2 regions of the Geomonas ferrireducens genome follow, and region 2 is predicted to be linked to the other one. Evidence: riboswitches for the same ligand, from Rfam matches in the RefSeq annotation. Region 2 holds a riboswitch; the other holds the start of a gene.

The links. Region 2 has a riboswitch for S-adenosylmethionine ahead of E8L22_RS13130 (trans-sulfuration enzyme family protein). Riboswitches for the same ligand answer to the same signal wherever they lie in the genome.
Region 1: it holds a riboswitch for S-adenosylmethionine, as region 2 does, so the genes downstream of both, metX (homoserine O-acetyltransferase MetX) here and E8L22_RS13130 (trans-sulfuration enzyme family protein) in region 2, are expected to answer to the same signal.

What each region holds. Positions count from the first base shown of each region.
Region 1 covers NZ_SSYA01000001.1:762,680-765,869, forward strand. Annotated here, with positions in the region: gene pabB (aminodeoxychorismate synthase component I) at 1-146, shown strand, start outside; gene E8L22_RS03420 (NAD(P)-dependent oxidoreductase) at 296-1,159, shown strand; gene E8L22_RS21465 (hypothetical protein) at 1,156-1,326, shown strand; SAM riboswitch class I at 1,414-1,513, shown strand; gene metX (homoserine O-acetyltransferase MetX) at 1,614-2,717, shown strand; gene E8L22_RS03430 (acetate kinase) at 2,785-3,190, opposite strand, start outside.
Region 2 covers NZ_SSYA01000002.1:990,524-993,713, reverse strand. Annotated here, with positions in the region: gene E8L22_RS13135 (trans-sulfuration enzyme family protein) at 1-648, opposite strand, end outside; gene E8L22_RS13130 (trans-sulfuration enzyme family protein) at 660-1,793, opposite strand; SAM riboswitch class I at 1,862-1,968, opposite strand; gene E8L22_RS21390 (hypothetical protein) at 2,140-2,298, opposite strand; gene E8L22_RS13125 (MucR family transcriptional regulator) at 2,422-2,928, shown strand; gene E8L22_RS13120 (DHA2 family efflux MFS transporter permease subunit) at 3,018-3,190, opposite strand, start outside.

The DNA of each region.
Region 1 (3,190 bases), on a different contig from region 2:
TCCCGGGGACCCTGCGCGAGGAGTTGCTCGCGCGCGGTGAGATCGTGGAGAAGGTCCTGAAGCGGGAGGACCTCGAGCGGGCCGAGGCGCTTTATTTGGTAAACTCGGTGCGCAAGTGGCGCAAGGCGACGCTGGTTCTCGATTGATCCTCGCCCTCCCTTGACGGCCTGCGCCCGTAGCGCGTCTGCCCGGGAAAGGGGATCTTGCCCTCCAATCTCCCCCTCCCGCAAGGGAAGGGGGCAACTGCAGCAGTTTTCACGGAACTTGGTATCCATCAACACAAGGAGGCAACACTATGGAAACGTACGGTTTTCTGGGGCTAGGCATCATGGGAAGCGCCATGGCCAAAAACCTCATCAAGGCGGGCTTCAAGGTGAAGATCTGGAACCGTTCTCCGGCCAAGTGCGAAGAACTAGCCGCGCTGGGCGCCGAGGTCGCGGCAACACCGGCCGAGGTCGCGTCCTCCTGCGCCATCACCATCGCCATGCTGGCCGACCCGGCTGCGGTGCGCGAGGTCTGCTTCGGACCGCAGGGGGTGCTGGAAGGGGTCGGCGCCGGGCGCAGCTACGTCGACATGTCAACCGTTGACGCCGGCACCACGAAGGAGATCGCCGCGGCGGTGACCGCCAGAGGAGGCAGGTTTCTGGAGGCGCCCGTTTCCGGGAGCAAGAAACAGGCAGAGGACGGTACGCTGATCATCCTGTCCGCCGGCGACCGCGGCCTTTTCGATGAGACCGTTCCGCTCTTTGAGACGATGGGCAAAAAAAGCCTCTTTCTCGGCGAAGTGGGACGCGGCGCGGAGATGAAGCTCATCGTCAACATGGTCATGGGGGGGATGATGACCATATTCTGCGAGGGGATGGCGCTCGCCGAGAAGGCGGGGCTCGACAGCGCCGACCTCCTCGACGTGCTCGATTCGGGTGCCATGGCGAACCCGATGTTCAAGCTGAAGGGTGGACAGATGACCGGCGGCAACTTCGCCCCGGCTTTCCCACTCAAACACATGCAAAAGGACATGCGGCTTGCCGTCGCCTTGGGCGACGCGCTCGGGCAGCCGCTCTTCACCGCGGCAGCAGCCAATGAGAACTTCAAACGGGCCAAGGCAGCGGGTTTTGCGGATGAGGACTTCTGCGCCGTCTACAAGGCCATCAAGTCGTGAAGAAGTTTCTCTCGACTGCAGCGGTGACGCTCCTTACCAGTGCGTTTCTCGACCCCTTGATCCAGTCCGGCTTGGACAAGCCGGTACCTTGGCTCAGGGACTTCGGTATGGCGCTTGCGGGCGCGGCATGCTTCTACATCCTGGTGAAATACCGTCACGACCTGTAACCGCGCTCGTGAACCTGGAGCTCAGTTTGCCGTTGACAAATAGCGGCGGCTCCCTTATCCTGCACCCCAAAATTGAATAGAAAGACCTGCTTATCTAGAGTGGTGGAGGGAAAGGCCCTGCGAAGCCACAGCAACCGGCCCAATCGGGCGACAGGTGCTAAATCCTGCCGAAAGGCGAAGATGAGAAAGGCGCTTTTGAGCTATTGTCACACCCGAAAAGCCCCTTCTCACATCGAGACGGGGCTTTTTTCGTGCCGTTTGCCGGCACCCGAAAGTACGAGAGAGACATGTCCTACGGCATCGTGACAGAACAAATCACCACCTTCGACACCGAACTGCGCCTGGAAAGCGGCCGCATCCTCGGGCCGATCGATATCGCGTACGAAACCTACGGCACCCTCAACGAGGACCGCTCCAACGCCATCCTGGTCACCCACGCCTGGACCGGGAGCGCGCACCTCGCCGGGCGCTACAGCGAGGACGAGAAGCGAGGGGGGTGGTGGGACGACATCGTGGGACCCGGATGCCTGCTCGACACCGACCGCTACTTCGTCATCTGTTCCAACGTGCTTGGATCCTGCTTCGGCTCCACAGGTCCCACCTCGATCAACCCGAAGACCGGCAAGCGCTACAACCTCGCCTTCCCGGTGATCACCGTCCGCGACATGGTGAAGGCGCAGACCCTGCTCATCGACCGGCTCGGGATCAAGAAGCTCTTCTGCGTGTTAGGCGGGAGCATGGGAGGGATGCAGGCGCTCGAGTGGGCGACCCAGTATCCGGACCGGATCGCCTCCGCGGTGGTGCTCGCCACAACGCCGAGGCCGTCGGCACAGGCCATCTCGCTGAACGCCGTGGCACGCTGGGCCATCTTCAACGACCCGACCTGGAAGAAGGGGGAGTACCGCAAGAATCCCAAGGACGGCTTGGCGCTCGCCCGCGGCATCGGTCACATCACCTTCCTCTCCGACGAGTCGATGACCGCCAAGTTCGGGCGCCGCTTCTCGGCCCGCGACGGCCAGTTCGACTTCTTCGGACAGTTCGAGGTGGAGCGTTACCTCAACTACAACGGCTACAACTTCGTGGACCGCTTCGACGCCAACTCCTTCCTCTACCTCGCCAAGGCGCTCGACCTGTACGACGTCGCCGCCGGTTGCGAGTCGATGGAGGAGGCCTTCGCGCCGGTCTCGGCGCCGATGCAGTTCTTCGCCTTCACCTCCGACTGGCTCTACCCTCCCGCGCAGACCGAAGAGATGGTCGACACGCTGAATAAGCTGGGTAAAAAGACGGAGTACCACCTGATCACCTCGGCCTACGGCCACGACGCATTCCTCCTCGAACACCAGACTTTCACGCCGATGGTGCGGCAGTTCCTCCAAGGGATCAAGCCGTAGGAGGCAGCAAAAAGGGCGGAGACCTGCATGGTCATCCGCCCTTTGTCGTTTCTTTTCCTTTGTGACGCTACTGCCAGCCCATGATGGCGGCTACGTCCTCGTTGAGCACCATATCCTCGCCGCTCGGTATCGCGAACACCTTGACACCCGAGTCCTCCGCGCTGATCAGCATCTCCCGCTCGCCCTTGAGCGCTTCCTCGTCCTTTTTCAGGTCGACCTTGATGTCGAAGTGCTCCATCCCGCTCAGCGCCATGCCGCGCACCGGCCAGTCCTCCCAATCCTCACCGTAGGTGAAGACGATGGCATCCGGCTTGCCGGTGACGGCGATGTAGGCCCCCAGGTACTTGCGCAGACGGTAGGTCTCCATATCGAGGGCAAGCTGGCAACGGGCGTCGCCGACCACCGCCTCGTCCACGACGGTCCGGCGGCTCACGCGACGCCCTACGATGCCGGCGAGGCCGCTCTTCTGGTTC
Region 2 (3,190 bases):
GCCGAGCTCGGGATCGCGGGCGACGGCGAAACCGCAGATCACGTCGGAGTGACCGTTCAGGAACTTGGTACCGCTGTGCAGCACGATGTCGCAGCCAAGCTCGAGCGGCCGCTGCAGGTACGGGGTCATGAAGGTGTTGTCCACGATGGTCAGGATGCCGTGCTCCGCCGCCAGCGCGACCGCCGCGGAAAGGTCGGTGATCTTGATGAGCGGGTTCGACGGGGTCTCCAGGTAGAGCGCCTTGGTCTCCGGGCGGATCGCGGCGGCAAGGGCCGCCGTGTCGGTGGCGTCCACGAAGGTGGCCTCGAGTCCCCACCCCTTGAACAGGGTCGACAGGAGCCTGAAGGTTCCGCCGTAGACGTCCTCGCATACGACGAGGTGGTCCCCAGGGGCGAAGAGGAGGATGGTGGAGGCGATGGCCGCCATCCCCGACGCGAAGGCGAGCCCGGTGGCACCCTTCTCGAGTCCCGCGACCGCCTCCTCCAGCGCCTCCCTGGTCGGGTTGCCGGAGCGGGCGTAGTCGAAGCGGCCGAAATGATCCATCGACTGCTGGGCGAAGGTGGAGGTGTGGTAGATGGGGTGACTCACCGAGCCGTGCTGGGGATCGATGGGGTCGCCGCCGTGGATCAGTTCGGTTGCGAATTTCATGCGTGCTCTCCTTATTCGAATGCCTGCGCCAAGTCGGCGATCAGGTCGTCCTTGTCTTCTATGCCTACCGAGAGCCGCAGCAGCAGGTCGTTGATGCCGAGGCGCTGCAGCGTTTCCGGCTCGATATCCGCGTGGGTCTGCACCTTCGGGAAGGTGATCAGGCTCTCGACCCCGCCGAGGCTCTCCGCGAAGGAGATGAGCCGTGTCTTCATAAGCAGCCGCTCGACCAGTTCGGGACGGGTCACCTCGAAGGCGATCATCGCACCGAAACCGGCGCACTGGCGCTGCATGAGGTCGTGGCCGGGATGCTCAGGAAGGCCAGGGTAATAGACCCGCCCGACGCCGGGGTGATCCTTCAGCCATGAGGCGAGGGCAATCGCGTTCTCCTGCTGGCGCTCCATCCGGATGGTGAGGGTCTTGATGCCGCGTATGGTGAGCCAGGAATCCTGGGGGCCGAGCACCGCGCCGGCGCCGTTTTGGTGGAAGTACACCTTTTCGGCGAGGGCGGCGTCCTTCACGGCTACGAGTCCGCACACCGTGTCGTTGTGGCCGGAGAGGTACTTGCTACCCGAGTAGACGGTGATGTCGGCGCCGAGATCGAGACAACGGACGAGGTACGGCGTCAGGAAGGTGTTGTCGACGATGCAGAGCATCCCCTTTTCCTTGCAGAGTGCCGCGAGCGCCGCCACATCGGCCACCTTGAGAAGAGGGTTGGTGAGCGACTCGACGAAGAGAGCACGCGTGTTGGGGCGGATCGCCTGTCTGACCAGCTCGACGTCGCTCGTGTCGACATAGCTGAAGCTCAGGCCGAACTGTTGGAACAGTTTTTCGAAGAGCCGGTAGCTCCCGCCGTAGAGGTCCTCGGTGACCACAAGGTGATCGCCGCGCTCGAAAAGGAACATGAGGCTCGTGATCGCCGCCATGCCGGAGGCGTAGGCAAAACCGCGGCTCCCCCCTTCCAGGTGCGCAATGCCCTCTTCGAGGGCCTGCCGGGTGGGGTTACCCGAGCGGCTGTAGTCGTAGCCGGTGCTCTGTCCAAGGCCTGGATGGCGGAAGGTCGCCGTCTGGTAGATCGGCACCGTCACCGCTCCGGTTCTCGTCTCGCGCTCCAGGCCGATCTGTGCTGCAGTTGTCGCGATGTTCATGTTTGCCTCCAAAGCAAAAAGTCCCCTTCCGGGGGAGGAAGGGGACTTCGTACGTATCGGTCCGCACTTCCTTATCTTCCGGAACTTTTGGTTCCGCAGGATTTGGCACCTTCCCCCCTAAGGGGAGGTTGCCGCGATGTCATAGGGCCAGTCCCTCGATCGCTCTGGATAAGTCATGCTATTCGGTTGTATGGGGTGAATCCTTGAATACTTGCGAAGATACTAATACAAGAGTGGTGCAGTTCTGTCAACGCTAAAAGTCGACTTCTTGACTAAAGTAAAAGTTATTTGCGGCAAATGTTTTCCTCGCACGTGGCTGTGATGGCAGCGCATCTCCGTTGCGAAGTCACAGCGTGACCGATGTAATGCCTTGTGGCGGCTTCCTGTCCTGTTTCATGAGCATCTTGCGATGCACGCCAGTCTTTGCTGCAGCAATGCTTTGAGTTTGTGAATCCTCTTTGGTCACAGTACTGGCAGATACAACAAAGCCGCTGTCATTGGGCATCAAGTGCTGCTTCAGTCTCTTAGCTAAAGACGCTCTGTAATATAATTGAAAATACCAATTTGACAATGCAAAGAAACCTGCCACTATAATGCAAGCAAGTAATGATCAATGGAGGGAAAATAAATGGCCACTTTGGTAGAGATCGCGGCACAGATCGTAGCTTCGCATGCGTCGAGTACTCCCATGACCTCGGATCAGCTTATATTCGAAATCAGCAAAGTTCACAACGCGCTCAAAAACCTTGAAGCGGGTGAACCAGTCGAGGGATTAGAGGAAGCGAAGCCTTCCGTTTCTGTGAAGGATGCATTCAAGAAGGGCGAAGTCGTTTGCATGCTGTGTGGAAAGGGCGGTTTCAAGACGCTGGCGCGGCATCTCAACACCGCTCACGGCATGAAACCGGGCGAGTACAAAAAGCAGTTCGGCATTCCGGGCAAGCAGCCGCTCGCCGCCAAGAACTATTCCGAGGCGCGCCGCAAGATGGCCCTCGACCGCGGTCTCGCCGACAACCTCGCCAAGGCCCGCGGTGTGCGCATGGCCAACATCGAGGCGAAGAAAGCCACCCCGGTAAAGCCCAGGGCCGCCAAGGCTTCCAAGGCCCCGAAGGATACGGCCAAGGCGAAGACCGCCTAAGGCTCGTCACAGGTTCATGTGGAAATGGCCGCCCCTTTTACGGGCGGCCATTTTTTTGTCCTGAGATAAGTGCCGGAGGCGCCTTCTGGTTAATGTACCGCACCCGGCGGCAGGTGTTTCACGGGTTTCTTGAGAAGCAGCAAGAGCGGGATGATCACCACGAAGGCGATGCCGACGATGAAGAAGATCCTGTTGTAGGAGAGCATGTAGGCCTGTCGCGAGATCTTGCCGTAGATGATGGCGAGCGCGCCCTGCTCGGCGG